DNA from 2 places in the Paenibacillus sp. DCT19 genome. Region 2 is predicted to be linked to the other one. Evidence: riboswitches for the same ligand, from Rfam matches in the RefSeq annotation. Region 2 holds a riboswitch; the other holds the start of a gene.
What was found. A riboswitch is a leader RNA that binds a small molecule or an ion and turns the genes downstream of it on or off. The one in region 2 is predicted to bind FMN.

Region 1: linked by a shared signal. The riboswitch ahead of ribD (bifunctional diaminohydroxyphosphoribosylaminopyrimidine deaminase/5-amino-6-(5-phosphoribosylamino)uracil reductase RibD) and the one ahead of DMB88_RS15650 (DMT family transporter) in region 2 are both predicted to bind FMN.

Annotation. Positions count from the first base shown of each region.
Region 1 is NZ_CP029639.1:4,166,891-4,176,521, reverse strand. Features, by position in the region: gene DMB88_RS18920 (EamA family transporter) at 1-180, opposite strand, end outside; gene DMB88_RS18915 (AraC family transcriptional regulator) at 296-1,210, shown strand; gene DMB88_RS18910 (hypothetical protein) at 1,402-1,647, opposite strand; partial or broken gene DMB88_RS18905 (stage V sporulation protein AA) at 1,752-2,407, shown strand; gene DMB88_RS18900 (stage V sporulation protein AB) at 2,394-2,816, shown strand; gene DMB88_RS18895 (spore germination protein) at 2,843-4,510, shown strand; partial or broken gene lysA (diaminopimelate decarboxylase) at 4,612-5,942, shown strand; gene DMB88_RS18885 (peptidylprolyl isomerase) at 6,251-6,682, shown strand; FMN riboswitch at 6,852-7,013, shown strand; gene ribD (bifunctional diaminohydroxyphosphoribosylaminopyrimidine deaminase/5-amino-6-(5-phosphoribosylamino)uracil reductase RibD) at 7,423-8,526, shown strand; gene ribE (riboflavin synthase) at 8,581-9,249, shown strand; partial or broken gene DMB88_RS18870 (bifunctional 3,4-dihydroxy-2-butanone-4-phosphate synthase/GTP cyclohydrolase II) at 9,318-9,631, shown strand, end outside.
Region 2 is NZ_CP029639.1:3,424,613-3,434,243, reverse strand. Features, by position in the region: gene DMB88_RS15675 (branched-chain amino acid transporter BcaP) at 1-1,387, opposite strand, end outside; gene DMB88_RS15670 (amidohydrolase family protein) at 1,881-3,248, opposite strand; gene DMB88_RS15665 (hypothetical protein) at 3,577-3,765, opposite strand; gene DMB88_RS15660 (hypothetical protein) at 3,762-4,358, opposite strand; gene DMB88_RS15655 (DinB family protein) at 4,605-5,099, shown strand; FMN riboswitch at 5,184-5,328, shown strand; gene DMB88_RS15650 (DMT family transporter) at 5,475-6,455, shown strand; partial or broken gene DMB88_RS15645 (amidase) at 6,625-8,120, shown strand; gene DMB88_RS15640 (DUF1989 domain-containing protein) at 8,192-8,818, shown strand; partial or broken gene DMB88_RS15635 (LysE family transporter) at 8,963-9,588, shown strand.

The DNA of each region.
Region 1 (9,631 bases), 740 kb from region 2:
TAGAAGCAGAAGGCCTGCAATTAACAATCGAACAGTAACAAACCAGTTGACCTCGATGCCATAATGCTGAAACAGCTTTTGTGATACGGTTCCGCCAACTCCCCAACAGATCGCTCCGGTCAAAACCAAAAACAATCCTTTTTTTCTTGAATTCAAATGTACAACCGATTTTTTGCTCATGTAATAACACCTTCGTCCTAAAATATAAGAATAGTGTTATATTAGGATGGAATAGTATATATTAATATCAATATTAGATAGAAAAATATAAATATATTGAGGATGTATGTTGAGCATGGTGGACAAAACCGAATTTCATATCGATCAAAATTTGAAAGAACTGACAGAGCATCGCACCGTTTCGTTGCCAATCGCTTGTTATGAAACGACAATTATTCATAATGTACATGGTCATATACCGCTTCACTGGCATGATGAACTACAGTTTGTTTATGTGATGCAGGGGGAGGCACTCTTTCGAGTAAATCAGGAGGAGATTGTTGTGCCCAAAGGCAATGGAATATTTATTAATAGTGGCTCCATGCACATGGCGGAGGACATTGGGGAGAGGAATGTGTGCAAATATATATGCTTGAATCTTAGTCCGCAATTTATTCTGCCGGCAGAGCTATATATGAAATTTGTACACCCTTATGTTACGGCGACCAATGTACCCTATTTGTTGATACGAGGGGATCAGAGCTGGGGAGTCAAGATCCTTGAAGCCATTCAAGTTATAAAGCAGAACCTGCGAGATCAACCTCTACACTATGAATTAGATATCTCTGCTCAACTACTCACCATCTGGAAACAGTTTATTTCAAACGGATGTTTACTGGAGTACGATCCGAACGAGATGACACGTAATCTGCGCATGAAAGGTATGCTGGAATGGATTCATCTACATTATGCTGAACCGATCAAGCTAGAGGATATTGCAAAGGCAGGACAATTGAGTCGTTCAGAGACCTGTCGTTATTTCAAACAGATGTTACGAACCACGCCGATTCATTATGTGATGGATTATCGTATCCGGAAGAGTTTAGAATTACTTCAGCTTCCCGAAATGAGTATAACCGAAATTGCATATCAGGTTGGATTTAACAGCACAAGCTATTACATTAATCAATTCGGCAAAATAATGAAAACAACCCCTTTGAAATTCAGGAGGGAGATGGTGATAAAGAGCCGAGCAGAGGTGAATAACTAAGAATAATGGGCATAAGCCCCAAATTCATTTTCATGGTAGTGCTCTTCATTTCACAGCTTTACGGCTCATACTGACACATCCTTTGTTTACACCACTCAAAAAAATATAATTATTATTCTAAAATTCGTCGCCAATAGGGTGACCTTTTTTATTTTTAGTCCGATTCCCCTCTCCTACTCAATAAAATTCTTTCAAACGTCCTGAAAAGGGTGATCAGCAAGGCTCCAGCCTTCGCGCAACAGCGCAACACATTCAATATCCTTTCCAATACCCACACCTAGCAAATTTCTTGCAGCTGTTTGGACAAATGGGAGCTGATGCAGCGGAGGGATGGAATTGGTTAAAGGAGCGGAGCGTTCGCCTTTAGCACTGGATTTCCTCCTTGCAAAGGAGAGTTCAAGAAATCCGGGGATAACAGCGACCGGCAACCAATCCATCCCGCAGCCTCCGCCAAGCTCCTGATCTTTTTCCAACCCCCATGTAATAAATTTGCACATTCTTCAAATACTAACCTAAATTACGCAGTAAAGGAGTGTTTCGGATGTCCCTGACACCCACTCCAATGGTCTACATTCGTTTGCGCAGTCGTGTCCGCATCCAGCGTGGAAAAGAAGTCAGACTTCGGGATATCGCCCATGTACTGACCTCTTCAGAAGAACAGGAGCGAAGGCTGATTGAACTTGAACTGCTGCGCCCTGGACCGGAAGACGGCAATCTGATTCTCATTGATATTCTGCAGATTATTCCCCAGATCCGAGGTGTACTGCCAGATGTCAGTGTCGAGTTAATCGGCTCTGGACATACGCTGGTTGAGGTCGTCGAGGGGAATGGCAAACCGTCCAAATCGTTGTTTATTCTCGTATGGCTGCTGCTTTTTTTGGCTCAGCATTAACCATCATGAATTTTCATGCTGACGTGAGTATGCAGGAGGTTCAAATACGAATTGTAGAGATGATTACAGGCCGCCGAGATGAGCATCCCTATTTATTTCAGGTGGCGTATTCCATCGGGATTGGATTCGGTATGGCTGTGTTCTTCAATCACTTATTCAAGAAGAAGTGGAATGAAGAACCGACACCTCTTGAAGTGGAAATGTTTTTATATCAGCAGAATGTCGACCAATATGTCGTTATTCAGGAAACCGAGCGAATGCATGACCAGGAACACGGGGAGATGAGTGCAGATGAGCGTTCTTAATGGAGCGATTAGCATTGTACTCGGCATTGCTGGGGGAATCGCAGTAGGAAGTGGTGTGATTGCACTTATCTTGGTACTGGATATGATTCCACGGCTGGCTCAATTGACCCAATCGTATGACAAAACACATTGGTATGAAGGTGCACTCATTGGAGGTTCGTTAGTAGGCACAGTTGCGGATTTCTGGCACTGGAAAATACATGGAGTGCTATTACTAAGTCCAATCATTGGACTGTTCTGCGGTGTGTTTATCGGTTTGCTTGCCGCCGCATTGACAGAAGTGTTAAACGTATTGCCTGTACTTGCCAAAAGGCTAGGAATGAAGCCGTATTTATTCGGATTGCTGCTGGCTATGATTCTGGGGAAGATGACAGGTTCGTTATTTGATTTTTTTGTATACCAGCGTTAGAGAGTAATGCTTGAAGGAGGATGGACATGGACGTGAGATCAGATCACGGTGAACAGGAGCATGGTGAAGGTGTTCCCGCAGAGTTAATGAATAAGACACCGTATGAGATTCAGAAGGAAGAAGAAGAGAAGGCGTATCAGAAGAAAAAACAAAATGAGATGTCTGATAGTGTTGAAGAATCCGTGCAATACTGGCAGGATAATGATGAAATCTCTCCGCGCATGAGTGACAATAAAAATACAATGAAACAAATTTTGGGGCTCGGGGAGTCCTTCGACGTGGATCTGCGTGAAATGGTTTTGGGAGGCAAACATGTTGGAATACTGCTGTTGACCGGGTTTGCCAAAGACGAGATTTTACTTGAAGTGTTAAAAAGATTAACCTATCTCACTCCGGATCAAGTGTCAGAGCACGCGCTAAAATCTTACTTTGAATGCTACATTCCTCATATTCAGGTGGAAAAAGTAGATAGCATGAGCGCTGTAATTAAAAAGGTGCTTATGGGTATGAGTGCGATGTTTGTTGAAGGAGATCGCTCTGTGCTCATTATGGATACCCGGAGTTACCCGGTTCGATCGCCGGAAGAACCTTCCTTGGAGCGGGTAGTAAGGGGTTCGAGAGACGGATTTACAGAGACGCTTCTGACCAATGTGGCCTTAGTTCGGCGGAGGATTCGCGACCCTGGATTAAAGTTCGAGCTAATGCAGGTGGGTCGCAGAACTCAAACGGATGTATGTGTAGTGTACATTGATGATATCGTCGACAAGGTTCAAGTGGATTCTGTCCGGGAAAAAATAAAAAGGGTCGATATCGATGGTATCCCGGCTGCCGATAAGCAGTTGGAGGAAGCGATCATCAACAAAGGGTGGAATCCCTTCCCACTCGTGCGATACTCGGAAAGACCGGATGTTACAGCATCTCATCTGCTTGAGGGCAGAGTCGTTATTTTTGTAGATACCTCGCCAAGTGTGATGATCTTGCCAACGACCTTTTTTGATCTATGCGAGCATGCAGAAGAAAATAGGCAAACGGCCTTCATGGGAACCTACCTGCGGTGGGTAAGGTTTGCAGGTATTTTAATCTCTCTGTTTGTACTTCCTTTGTGGCTGCTCATGGTTATTGATCCTGCCATCAAACCGATGGGATTTGATTTTATCGGTCCACAGGAGAATGTTAAACTTCCGCTTATTCTTCAGTTTCTGCTGATAGAACTTGGGGTCGATCTCTTACGGATGGCAGCGGTGCATACGCCTACACCACTTGCTTCAGCGATGGGCTTGATTGCGGCTATTCTCGTTGGGGATATCGCTGTCAAAACAGGATATTTCGTCAATGAGGTCGTGCTGTACATGGCCATTGCTGCAATAGGGATGTTTGCAACGCCGAGTTATGAGCTTGGACTAGCCAACCGCTTGGTACGGCTGTTCCTTCTGATTGCGGTGGCTATCTTTAAAGTACCCGGGTTCGTGGTGGGTACCACCCTATTGGTTATTGCACTGACGATCCATCGTTCGTACAATTCATCTTATCTGTGGCCGTTTATACCGTTTAATGCAAAGGCACTTGGTAACTTTTTATTCCGACTGCCATTGCTTGAAAGTAAAAAACGTCCATCGTTCAACAAAACTCGTGATAATACCAAAATGCCTGATGATCCAGACGGAGAATCACGAAAAAGTAAAAAACACAAATGATCTGCTGAAAAATCCATTCTTCTTAGTGCCTAATTTGGTATACTGGTGTAAAATCATTGGAATAGCTTAAATTCCAGTATATAAAGTGAGGAATGCAGATTATGTATTTACATGGTACAAGTAAAATAAATGCACAAGGACATCTAGAAATTGGTGGAGTAGACGCAACAGATTTGAAAGAACAGTTTGGCACACCGCTGTATGTGGTGGACGAGCAATTAGTGCGTGATCGTTGCAGAGAATATATGGATGCATTCCGAGCTTCGGGTCTGGGCTTCCAGGTTGCATATGCAAGTAAAGCATTCTGCGTAATGGCAATGTGTGCTCTGGCTGCAGAAGAAGGACTTTCCCTAGACGTTGTATCTGATGGTGAGTTGTTCACAGCATTGCAAGCAGGATTCCCTGCTGAACGTATTCACTTCCACGGCAACAACAAAACGCTTGAAGAAATCGAGATGGCACTGGATGCAGAGATCGGTTGCTTCGTAGTAGATAACTTTAATGAACTTCACTTGCTACAAGCTGTGGCTGCGGACAAAAACCGCAAAGTTAACATCTTGCTGCGCGTAACGCCTGGTGTTGAGGCGCATACACATGAATATATCTCCACAGGACAGACTGATTCGAAATTCGGTTTCGATATCGGTAACGGAACGGCGTTCGAAGCAATCGAACTGGCATCCAAACAACCGAACCTGGTTCTGCTCGGCGTTCACTCTCACATTGGTTCCCAAATCTTTGAGGTTGAAGGATTCCAGATGGCTGTTCAGCGTGTTGCTGAATTTGCGGCAAGTGTGTATGAGCGTCTGAATGTTGCATTCAAAGTGGTTAACCTTGGCGGAGGATTCGGAATCCGTTATATCGATGGAGATACACCGCTTGAAGTTTCACAATACGTGAAGGCTATTACAGATGCGGTTAAAAATCACTTTGCTACAATCGGTTATGATGTACCTGAGATCTGGGTTGAGCCAGGTCGCAGTATCGTTGGTGAAGCTGGAACCACATTATACACAGTAGGTACGAGCAAAGACATCCCAGGCGTACGTAAATACGTTGCTGTAGATGGTGGAATGACGGATAACCCACGTCCTGCGCTCTATGAGTCCAAGTATGAGGCGGTGCTTGCAAACCGTGCTAACGAAGCCGTTCAAGAGACCGTTTCAGTTGCGGGTAAATGCTGCGAGAGTGGCGACATGTTGATCTGGGATCTGGAATTGCCAAAAGTACAAAGCGGTGACTTGCTTGCCGTAGCGTGCACAGGGCATACAACTATTCCATGGCGAGTAACTACAACCGGATTCGTCGTCCAGCGGTTGTATTTGTCAAAGACGGTCAAGGTGATGTAGTCGTTCGTCGTGAGACATATCAGGACATCATTCAGAATGACTTGGTACCTGAGCGTATCGCTAAACAGCCAGTAACTCGCTAATCTCATTAGATAGCGTGGACGGCAGTACAGTAGCTTCGTAAATCAGTAACTTATTTAGGAAGAAGGCAAAGGAGCGTTGCTCTTTTGCCTTCTTTTTAATGTTATATCAGCAAAAATGCAACATGTAGATAAGGGCGAGCAGGGCAGATATCACCTTTATTTAGCCGTATTGTGCGAAAAAAGTTGCTGATTATTTTGCGGTTGAACGCATTTCGGTGTACACTATGAAAAGTGCTATTAAGCTTGGCCTAGGGTCATATGCTTCTAGCACCACTAATGATGGTCAATACGAAAGGAGTCATTTACATATGGCGAAACAAGCGAAAATCAAAATGGCAAACGGCGGAGAAGTTCTGATCGACCTGTTCGATCAAGAAGCTCCAAACACAGTAGCGAACTTTGAGAAACTGGCAAACTCCGGCTTCTACAATGGTTTGACTTTCCACCGTGTTATCCCTGGCTTCGTAGCTCAAGGTGGCTGCCCAACAGGAAATGGTACTGGTGGTCCTGGCTACACAATCAACTGTGAAATTAACCCGAACAAACATGAGCGTGGAACATTGGCTATGGCGCATGCTGGCCGTAACACAGGTGGAAGCCAGTTCTACATCTGCTATCAACCACAACCACATTTGGATGGACAACATACTGTATTTGGTAAAGTGACCAAAGGTATGGAATTCGTTGACGCTTTCGAAGGAAGCGACAAAATGGAAACTGTTGAAGTTGTTGAAGCGTAAGTCGTACGAAATCAATAATGTTTTTCAGGAAACCTTTGGTGCTTCTGTTGAAGAAGCACTAAAGGTTTTTTTTGCATTCTTCGCTTATTAAAAGTTAGTATGTGACAAAAAGGAACAAAAAACAATTGATTTTTTGACGTTAAAGTGCTAACATCCAATTAATAACGCAACAATCCTTCGGGGAGGGTGAGATTCCCTACCGGCGGTGATGCACATGTTCATGTAATCAATTATGGGGATGTGCAAAGTCCGTGACCTGTCTGCTGATGCAGATGGCTGATCTGGTGCAATTCCAGAACCGACAGTATAGTCTGGATGGGAGAAGGAGAGAGTGCAGCTTCTGGCTGCATTTGCAGATGTATTGGTGTACAGTTGGGTTATACAGCTGTACATGGAGATAACGGGTATTCCCATTCGCTCCATACATAGGTTATGTCTTAGAAGCGCTTTACCTAGAATGAATTTCATTAGGGTATGTGTTTGTTTTCACTTACCTGGATCGAATCAAGGTAGTGATTCTGTGCGCTAGATGACCAATGTATCAATGCTGTCTTGCGACGACGCTTTGTCTCTCTTCTCCCCATCGAACGGAATGTTCGACGGGGATTTTTTTATTTTCATAACAGAATTCTTAAATATTCCATAGTGAAATTTGAAAAGATTTTATGATGAGGATGCACAGCATTTTCTCCAGTAGGAGAGGATATTAACAAAATAGATTAGACCGTGGGGTGACGGACTTGGAAATGATCAATGATGAATTTTATATGGGACTCGCATTGGATATGGCAGAACGGGCACAGGGACAGACTGGTATTAATCCCGTTGTAGGTTGTGTTGTGGTTAAAGAAGGCCGTGTAGTGGGGCTGGGATCACATCTGAAACGTGGTACTGGTCATGCCGAGGTACACGCATTAAACATGGCGGGCAGTGATGCCGAAGGAAGTACGGTATATGTTACTCTGGAGCCTTGTAGCCACTATGGCAAAACACCTCCATGTAGCGAGCGTCTGATCCATGAAAAGGTTAAGCGCGTAGTGGTGTGTTGTGAAGACCCTAATCCCCAAGTATCGGGCAGAGGAATCAGCATGCTTCGACAACAAGGAATTGAAGTTGAGGTTGGCATATTACGCGAACGTGGAAGACGCCTTAACGAAAAATTCATTAAGTACATCACCACAGGTTTACCGTTTGTGACCCTCAAAACGGCTTCAACGTTAGATGGCAAGATTGCTACTCGCAGTGGAGATAGTAAATGGATTTCTAATGAGCCTGCTCGCGAGATTGTGCATGCCCTTCGTCATCGTCACCAAGGAATTATGGTTGGTGTTGAGACGGTCATTGCGGACAATCCTGAATTGACGACTCGATTGCAAGTGGAGGGCATCCATCCGGTGCGAATCGTAGTGGATTCCAAGCTACGCCTGCCTGTAGGCTCGAAAATGGTCAAGGATGGCATTGCACCAACCTGGGTACTGACAACAGACGAAGCGAGCCCGGAAGCGGCTGAGCGTCTTGAGGCATATGGTGTAGAGGTTATCCGCTGTGGACCAGGGCCACGAGTTGATCTGCTCAATGCTCTCAGCAAGCTGGGTGAACGTGAGATTGGATCTATTTTGCTCGAAGGTGGAGGTACGTTGAACGGCGCCATGCTAGAGGCTAGACTCGTGGATCGTATGCTCATGTTCATCGCTCCCAAAATCGTGGGTGGTTATGATACGCCGGGAAGTTTCCGGTTTGAAGGAGTTGAGCGTATGAGTCAGGCGATTCAATTGAATCAACTCGAAATCGAGCAAGTTGGAGATAATATTAGCATTGGCGGTATTCCGGTCTGGCCAGAGTAAGGGAGATCGATTAAGCGTGAGTGCTAAGAAGTTGTACAAAAAGGAGGCGGTAGCATGTTTACCGGTTTAGTAGAAGAAGTCGGTCACATTCGACGCATTGGTCGAAAAGGCGAAGCATTGGTGCTGAACATCGGAGCTTCCGCCATCATGGATGATATGAAAATTGGCGATAGCGTTTCAGTAAATGGAGTATGTCTAACGGCAACAACGCTCGAAGGCGATGGTTTTACCGCTGACGTAATGCCGGAAACGTATCGACATACAAACTTGAACCATCTGCAATCTGGAAGCAAAGTGAACCTAGAGCGAGCCATGTTATCTGGTGGCCGGTTTGGTGGACATATTGTGCAAGGGCATGTGGATGGCACGGGTGTAATCGGCAGTATTACACGTGATCAGAATGCGGTTGTTTTCGAAATTAAACCGGATGATAACGATCTCTTCAGATACTTGATTCCAAAAGGTTCTGTTACCTTGGACGGCATTAGTCTTACCGTTGTGAACACCTCTTCTGGATCATTCACGGTCTCCATTATTCCTCACACAATCGGAGAGACTGTGCTGAATTTTAAGAAAACTGGAGATACCATCAATATTGAATGTGACATCTTGGGTAAATATGTAGATCATTTGCTTCAATATGGAAGGGGTCACTCCAGCTCGACAGAAACAAAACCTAAAAGGTTAAGTGAAGAGTTTCTAGCTAATCACGGCTTTGCGTAAAATATAGGTATGAATAATCTTTTTACACGAGAACGGAGAAGACAGATAAAAGAATTGGAGGGAGACGTATGACAGAGCAATCCATTCTCGATCCAATCGAGGAAGCCATCTATGATCTGATGCGAGGGAAACCCGTAATCGTTGTGGATGATGAAGACCGGGAAAATGAAGGTGATTTCATCGCTTTGGCAGATAAAGCTACGCCTGAAGTCATTAATTTCATGATCACCGAGGGTAGAGGTCTGGTCTGCGTACCGATTACACAACAACGTGCGGACGAACTTAACCTCAAACCAATGGTTCAGCAAAACACGGACTTTCATGGAACGGCATTCACCGTGTCAGTTGATCACAAAGATACAACAACCGGCATTTCTGCGTT
Region 2 (9,631 bases):
AATGACTGTGATGGCGGCCATATAAGAAATAAATCACCAGACCAATCAGTAACCAGATGAAGAATGTAATCCACGTGAGCATCGCAAGTCGAGTCATGAGATACACACAGCCGATGGCGCTGAGGATCGGAATCCATGGAACGAATGGGACGCGGAAGCCACGTTTGAGATCAGGATTGTTTTTACGGAGCACAATAATCCCCAGACTGACCACCGCAAATGCAAACAATGTCCCGATATTGGTCAATTCCGCGAGATGTCCGAGGGAGATAAATCCAGAAAATAACGCTACAATAATCCCCGCAACCCAGCTCCCTACGGCAGGAGTTTGACTCTTGCCACTAACCTTCGAGAATACCGGGGATAACAGCCCGTCCCTTGACATCGAATACAATAATCGCGTCTGACCATACATCATCACCAGCAGTACCGTAGTAATACCCGTAATAGCGCCAAGTGCAACGATCCAAGATAAGCCATGCAAGTTAACGAACTCAAAGGCAAAAGCTACTGGATCACTAACATTCAACATATGGTACGGTACAATTCCCGTCAGAATTAGCGAAACGACGATATATAATACGGTACAGATCGCGAGCGATCCGATAATGCCAATCGGCAAATTTCGCTGAGGCAGCTTAACTTCTTCCGCTGCGGTAGATACAGCATCAAACCCGATATACGCAAAGAATACCGTCGCCGCTCCAGCGGTAACACCCGAAATGCCAAAAGGCAGAAATGGCTGCCAATTATCAGGCTGAACATAGAACACACCTACACCGATGAAGATCAACACAACGATTATTTTGAGGGCAACCATAATCCCATTGGCACGTGCTGCTTCTTTCACTCCTCGGGTTAACAAAAAGGTGATAATCAACGTAATGACCGCTGCTGTGATATCAAAATACGTTCCCTTCTCTGGACTAAAGGCACTCGTTAGCTCATGAGGTAAGTGCAATCCAAATCCAGACAATAGACTTTGAAAATAACCAGACCATCCACTAGCCACTGCCGCACTCGCAAAACCATACTCCAGAATCAGATCCCATCCAAGGATCCAAGCAATCACTTCACCAAAGGCAGTATAACTGTAAGTATACGCACTCCCCGAAGCGGGTACACTTGAAGCAAATTCAGAATAACATAGTGCAGCAAAAGCACAGATTAGCCCTGCCAGCAAAAAGGAAAGCACGAGACCCGGTCCTGCGTATTTAGCAGCGGCCACACCTGTGAGTACAAATATACCCGTGCCGATAATAGCACCTACACCAAGGGTCATCAGATCCAGTGGCCCTAACACTCTTTTCAGCGCACTACGTTCTCCCCCACTTACAGCAATTGGTTTTTTGCGAAACAATGAAGATCGTGATTCATTTTTGATCATACATAAATTCCTCTCGTCGTGAAAGTATCACCTGTTCATCTGTTCTATAAAAAAGTGGTTTGTTCTATCTTATCGACCACCTATAAAAAACTAGTCAATTCTACACGTTATCGCGTTGCTTGATTAAAATTTTATTTAGAGAGATGTCATATGTTGTGCGTTTTAAGCGAAAACTATCATGAAATCTTGCCCATGAAAGATAATAAAAATCGATTTAAACGAAAACTGCGTATAATTTATATTATGCGCAGTTTTTGATTCGCTTTTTCGAATCCATAAAGTGTTTAAAATCGTTGTTATATGCATTTATGTGAATAACAGCTTATTTCGTTTGTTTACGCTGTCCTTCCCTCACGATTCCTGTCTGTCTAAAGCTCCTCAAGGCGCAAAAAAAACCGCATGATCCCATGCGGCTCTTGGATTAAGCTTTTTTTCGATGTCCTTCATCTACGCTCTTTATTTTATTTTCGATTCAATTAATAATACCCCAAGATTATGAAAAGATGATCCGTTCTGCATCAGTCATCTGATATTGTGATAGAAGATAGCTGGTACTCTCCAACGCTTGACGACGAACTGCATTTAGATCCACATGCAACAACTTACCTTCTCTCTTCACCGGTTGACCTGCCACAAATACAGTATCAACGTTGGATGGATTGGCGAATTGCACAATAGCTCCAATTGGATCATGAACCGGAAACAGATTCAGATCCGTAGCACGAATCATAATCAGGTCGGCCTCTTTGCCCGGTGTCAGTGTACCAATCTTATGCCCCAGTCCCAACGCTTGCGCGCCAGCCGATGTGGCGAATCTTAACACCTGACTCGACTGCAGATTCAGCTCTCCAGGCATTTCTCCCTGCTGCAGCAATTGTTCATTCGCTCTTGACCGCTCTGCCTGCAGGGCAAACTTCATCTGGGAAAACATATCGCCACCCGTAGATGTTACCACATCCACACCGAGTGTTGGTGTGCCTCCATTCTCCAGAAAATATCCAGTCGCCGGATATCCGTGCCCCATCATCATTTCTACCTCAGGTGTAACAGAAAGTGATGCACCTTGATCAGCAAGCATTTTGTACTCATCAATTCCCATCGTATTGCCATGAACCACATTGATTCGCGGACTCAATAGACCAGCCTCATGTAACTTTGTTACCGAACGATCCACACTTCCCCAAGTCCCGAATCCTACATGCATGGAACATATGGCGTCTAATTCCTCTGCAAGATGAATCTCTTTGACCGTTGTATCCCAGTGACTGAATTCCGGACCTCGAATGGCAAGACCGTACGTCAGCAATTGATCCTTTGATGAGAAGTATTGCTGCTTCACTCTACGTACATCGTTGGAGTATGTAAGGAGACTATCTCTATTCCAGTAATTCGTTTCTCCAGGAACACCCTGCGCAAACACCGCACGAATTCCAGCATCCTGAAGCCCGCGAATCAATTCATCTGTGTGCTCTGAAGAGTATGGCATGCTCCAATCCAATACCGTTGTCACTCCAGCATTAAGCGCTTCCAAAGATCCTAACAAATTCGCGATGTAGCTGTCTTGAGGCCGAAGCTTGCTTCCCATTGCTCCATAATAGAGATTCTGCAAATACACAGGAAGCGACCAATTCGTTCCTGTTGTCTTAACCAGGGACTCCCACACATGACGATGGGTATCTACCAGCCCTGGGAGCACAATCATATCGGATGCATCGATAACCTCTGCTTCGGCGCACTCCAGATCAGGCTTGATAGCTATTATTAAAGAATCCTCAATCAAGACGTCTGCCCTTTTGTACTGACCAACCGAGGCATCCATTGATACGACACAACCATTTTTCAGCAAATAACTTTTCCCCATTAGACACATCTCCAATCATAGTTTTAGTTGGATATGACTTGTATGACGGTATGAATCAGCGCTGAACGATGATGATTTAATACTTATTTTTATAAAGTATATATGTATTATATAGTTAATTCTTCAAGTTTGCAAATTTTGGAATTAAAAAAACCTCGAATAGCACGTAGCTATACAAGGTTTTATACATTTTTTGGTCACTTGTTGTCTATCACTAGCACATACTCACTCGGCTTCTCATCAAACCCATCCAAAAAACCATAACCTCCCACAGTCAGAACACTTCATAGATATTTTCATTTCTTGATATAATTCCTCTGCTTCAACCCTACTCTTTCCACCAGATTAATTGAAGCATTGAATTACCTCCTTCATGAACCTTCACTTCGCGCTCTCCTGGAACTGCCGGACGCTCCTCAACAACGACAGGAAAAGGTGAACCAAGGAGATTCATGCCTATTAACAATACAAAGCTGATCACAATTATCCCAATCGTCGTAACAATAACTCTTTTCAATCGGCTCTCTCCTCATTCATGTATCTTACTTCATCGCCAAATATCTTGTCTGCAACGATATTTCCATCTTGATCAAAAGCTCTTATTGTCCAGTTCTCCTCGGTATACTCATCTAATACAAACAGTGCATACTGATCGTCAATCTCTTCAAGTTGGTAGTCATTCGGATGAGCTTTCACTTCTTCAAGGGAGAGCTCGTAAGATTGCGAAGACGAAACATCCTTCAGATGATTACCGACCGCTATGTATTCGATGTTGGATTCCCTGGGTGTTACTACCCCAACTATAAAGCGATTAGGATCACCTAGACTAGTAGCCTCAAACGGCTTGCCTTCCTCGACCGTACGACCATATGAGCTTCCATCAAAACGATGTAAGAAACCGAACTTCTTTTCAAGTTTGGCTATGCCAAAACTCTGGTCTTGATGATCTACAAACAATACCACTTGGCCGTAACCATGAATTTCTTTGGATTTTACAATCTGACCATCATGGGGCAATGCGTTGATTTCATTCACATGTAACCCTTGCATCGCGCCAAATCCTAATATAACAAGCAAACATAGACCAACTATAATTAAACTTTTTCGCAAAATGTCCCTCCGTCCCTCCTAATATTAACATAAATATACATCAGATGATTATAGACTGTTACCACTGTAGCTCTGTAATCCATAATGAAGGATGTATCATCACAAGATCGCGTAGTTATGGTATATTTATCCTTATATTTCCTATGCTGAATGAAAGTGTCATCTAAGTTGCAGGTCATCTATTTTGTCGTGCTGATGATCAACTTATTTCACTTAGCAAACCACGATAACGAGGAGGAACAACGAATGACTGTATCTGCAATCGACATCTTATTAACGCAAAAAGACAGCATATGGGATCAATGTAGTTGGATTGTACCTGTAGCCAAGGCACTGGAGGGGCTCACCGCTGAACAAGCTGCCTGGGTTCCGTCTTCAGGTGGACTGAGCATCTGGCAGCTGGTAAACCATATGCACTATTACAACCTTCGCATCTCGCAACGTATACAGGGCATTACCTCCGTTCCAGCCGCAGCAAGTAATGTCGCGACATTTGGTGATTCGGGAGATGCATCAGACGAGCAAGGATGGAATGACTTAGTGAAGAGCGTTACAGCACTTGCTGAACAATTACGAACCCAACTTGCAGCCTTGCAACAATCTCATCTAGATGCACAATACATGGATACCGAGGACACTTGGGGACTTGCCCTTAGCCGATGGATCATACATGATGCATATCATTCTGGACAGATTGTTCTTCTTCGCAGACAGCAAGGAAGCTGGAATATCATCTTCTGAAAAAAACACTTGAACTGCTAGCGCTTACAAGATTAAGATGAAATCATTGATGTTACAACTTGTTCAACATACTAAACAATTGAATAGGATCTTCGGGTAGGGTGCAATTCCCAACCGGCGGTGATGTTCTTCGGAACCAGCCCGCGACTCGCTGACTGATATAGGTATCAGCGACTGACTTGGTGAGACTCCAAGGCCGACGGTACAGTCCGGATGAGAGAAGATCAACACATGTCATGCCGTTATACGGGAAGTCTTCTTCCCTAACGACATATGCATGGATGAGCCCCCGTTTATTTGGTGATTCACCAGAACGGGGGCTTTTGTCGATTTTGCCAACTGAAGATTCCGTGTTCTGACGAAGGAGTCCTGAATATGGAAAAGAATCAAACTGCCTCAACGATCTATCGGAAAGAACGAAGCAACACTGGATTTTGGCTTGTTGTGATTGGCGCTGCATTGTGGGGCGTAGATCCCTTGTTCCGAATTATTTTGCTTCAGACCATGACCTCGACTCAAATTGTACTTATTGAGCACATCATTGTCAGTCTAGTCGCCATTCCTGTCTTATGGAAATTCCGTGCAGACTTGAAAAATCTACGTGCTAGACACTGGATTGCTGTAATCTTCATTTCCTGGGGTGGATCAGCACTCGCAACGGTGTTGTTCACAATGGCGCTAACCAACAATGATCCCAATACCGTTCTCTTGTTGCAAAAAATGCAGCCATTGTTCGCTATTGTACTGGCTAAGCTACTTCTCAAAGAAACGCTGCCGCGTCGCTTTGGGGGACTATTCTTCATTGCACTTGCAGGAACTTATTTGCTCACGTTTGGATTCACACTCCCTCTTGGAAACTGGAATACCTGGGTTCATGCAGGGAGCCTTTTATCCTTGGGAGCTGCTGCTCTATGGGGCGGATCTACGGTAATGGGTCGATTGATGCTAGGTCAAGCAAGATATGAGACAGTCACTTCTCTGCGGTTCGTAGTTGCTCTGCCCCTGCTCTTCTTGATGACATGGCATGAAGGAGCCGCATGGACATTGCCTTCCGGAACAGGCGAACAAGCGGCTGTAGTGCTAAATATATTGGGTCAAGCTTTATTGCCTGGACTTCTGAGCCTGTTGTTATACTATAAAGGCTTGTCCTCTACAAAAGCCTCTGTGGCTACACTGGCAGAACTTAGCTTCCCAATGGCGGGTGTACTCGTTAACTGGATCGCTTTCCGTACGTTGATTACATGGGAACAGCTCGTTGGTTTTATCCTAATATGGATTGCACTCTTTGCCATTTCCAAACAGCAGGAGCGCTCATCAAGCGTTACTGATGCAGCCCCTAAGCTTCGTACAGAGTAATTCCTTACGCAGGATGCATCCCTAACATATACGTTAACTTCTCAAACGATATTATAAAAAAAGCACTGTCTATCCCAATGGATGAACAGTGCTTTTGTCTTTTCTGCAATCCGATGGTACGATGACATATGGAACACTGGATACCCACCTTAGAAAGGAACGATGCTTAATGTCTTCATTTTCATATACATCCTATGATGCTATTGGTTTAGCAGAGCTTGTACGCTCCCGTGAAGTATCACCGATCGAACTGCTCGAAGCAGCATATGCACGACTTGAAGAAGTGAACCCACAGCTTAATGCGGTAATTCGTACATATGAAGCACAAGCCCGTCAGGAAGCAAGCATGATTCGCCCAGGAGAACAACCATTTGCTGGTGTTCCCTTGCTACTTAAGGACATTTCTCAATCCCTAGAGGGTCAAATCTTAACTTCAGGCTCCCGTCTTCTGAAGGAGCACCGGGCGTTACGAAGTTCTAACTTTGTCTCTCGGCTGCGTGAAGCTGGTTTTATTATTATCGGACATACGAACACCCCAGAGTTTGGTCTGAAAAATATTACTGAGCCCCGTCTGCATGGACCTACACGCAATCCATGGAATACGAATCACTCTCCTGGTGGCTCAAGCGGAGGTGCCGCAGCCGCAGTAGCATCTGGAATTGTACCTCTTGCTGGTGCCAGTGACGGAGGAGGTTCAATCCGCATCCCTGCTTCCTTCAGCGGATTGTTCGGTCTGAAGCCGACCAGAGGACGTACTCCAGTAGGACCTGGTGTTGGTCGTCAATGGCAGGGAGCTTCTATTGATTTTGCATTATCCCGCACGGTTCGAGACAGCGCTGCGTTGCTGGATACGTTGCAAGTCATTCAACCTGAAGCTGCCTTCCATGCCCTCTTTTCCCGGGCAGCTACTTGGCAGACCTCAATTATCCTCATCAACGCAAATTAAAAATTGCATATACCACTGATTCTCCAGTAGGCACTCCTGTAAGTGAGGAAGCGAAACAAGCCGTGTATAAGGTCGTTCGTTGGTTAGAAGAGCAAGGCCATGAGGTTGAAGAGAAATTAAGCCCAGTCAATGGTGTACGGTTAATGGAAAACTATTACATGATGAATAGCGGCGAAATGGCCGCGATGATCGCTTCTATGGAGCATGCTATGGGTAGAGAGCTAACTGCAGATGATATGGAGATTGAGTCTTGGGTTCTAGCTGAAGCAGGCAAAAAGGTATCTGCTGCTGAGTTTGTTCATAGTTTGGCTGAATGGGACGTTGCTGCGGCGCAAATGTCTACCCTCTTCACCCGTTATGACTTCTATGTTACGCCAGTCAATGCGTATCCTGCACCTCAGATCGGAGAGCTCACACCTCATGCCGAGCAGATCCAACATTTAATGCGTGTTAGCGAACTAGACAAGCTAGAACAGCAGCATATGATCTATAAAATGTTTGAACCTAGCCTCACATACACCCCTTATACGCAGCTTGCCAATTTAACCGGTCAGCCTGCGATGAGTGTGCCTGTTCATATGACGCCTGAAGGTTTGCCGATGGGTGTTCAGGTGATGGCAACCAAAGGACGTGAGGACTGGCTGTTACATCTTGCTGGACAGCTTGAAGCATCCGAGCTCTGGATTGGCATGAAGGGTAACCCATTATTTCCTTCCTAATTGCGTTTGTGCATGAAAGCGAAGTATGCTCCGCATACTGTAGTCAAAAGTATGCGGAGGTCAGTTTACGAATGAATCCAACCAAACAAGAGAACCCAGCTTATCCGGTTACAATTCCTGCAAAAACAGGCTATGCACTTATGGTTCGTAAGGGAGCATTAATTCGGATAACCGACCTCAAAGGACAACAGGTCGTTGACTTTGTAGCTTATGATGCACTTGACGCTAATCATCGCCTTGATCCCGGAGTAACCCTTGACGTGTTGTGCTCGTACCGGATCAAACCTGGGCAATCTCTATATTCTAATCGATACCAACCTATACTAACGATAACTAAGGATACTGTCGGAGTTCATGATTTCTTCAACTCCGCTTGTCGACCTGAAATGTATGAGGTGTTGTACGACAAGAAGGATCACGCCAGTTGTTATCATAATTTAAACATGGCACTCGCACCTTTTGGAATTTTACCACCAGATCAACATTATCCGTTTAACTTGTTTATGAATACGGTAGTGGATGATAAGGGAAACATCAATGTGGTCGCACCTGAGTCCCGTGCTGGTGATTATGTTGAAATGAAAGCTCTAACCGACCTCATTGTTGGTTTGTCAGCATGTCCATGCGAAGAGAGTTCATGCAATGGATACCATGCCACCCCTATTCAACTGGATATCGTGCCTGAATCGAACCTTTAAACATTCATTCTACATAGTTACATCTCTGTGTTGTTCTTTTTCATTCTTACGGAGAATACGATAACTTGTACCCTGCATCTCATCTCATGTCTTTGTGATGTAAGGTTCAATGGATCGATTTCGTCTACTGGGAGTGAATCAGATATGTCTGTATTACTGAGTTATGTAATTCTTGGAATATCCTTGTCGGCTCCAATCGGTCCCATTAACGCTGCACAATTGGATCGGGAGCCCGGCACGGTTTTTTGCATGCATGGATTCTTGGTTTAGGTGCAATGTTCGCAGATTTAGTGTACATGTTGTTCATCTATTTTGGTGTCGCTCATTTCTTGGACACGCCATTATTAAGATCCTTTCTATGGTCTTTTGGTAGTTTTATTCTTCTGTATACGGGCGTGGAGACACTATCCAAACTGAAACAAAGCACAAAAAGCTACTCTCTCACAGAGGTTTCAATTAAAAAGTCCTTTATATCTGGATTTCTAATGGCTCTCTCCAATCCACTCAATATTTTATTTTGGCTTGGCATCTATGGATCTATTCTCGCAACTACAGCCAAACATGCCGATACGCCACATTTGTTGTTATACAGTCTGGGAATATTCATCGGCATTCTAATCTGGGACGTTATTATGGCCTGGATGGCAAGTCGGTTCCACAAGTTTAAGAATGAAGTCGTTTTGCGCTCTATCTCCATTTTGTCCGGTATTTGTCTGATTGGTTTTGGAGTATACTTCGGAGTTGAAGCGATCCGCTCCGTGTTTTTCTGAATAACTTCGACTGCGGGACAGTCACCCAATACCTCCTCCATTA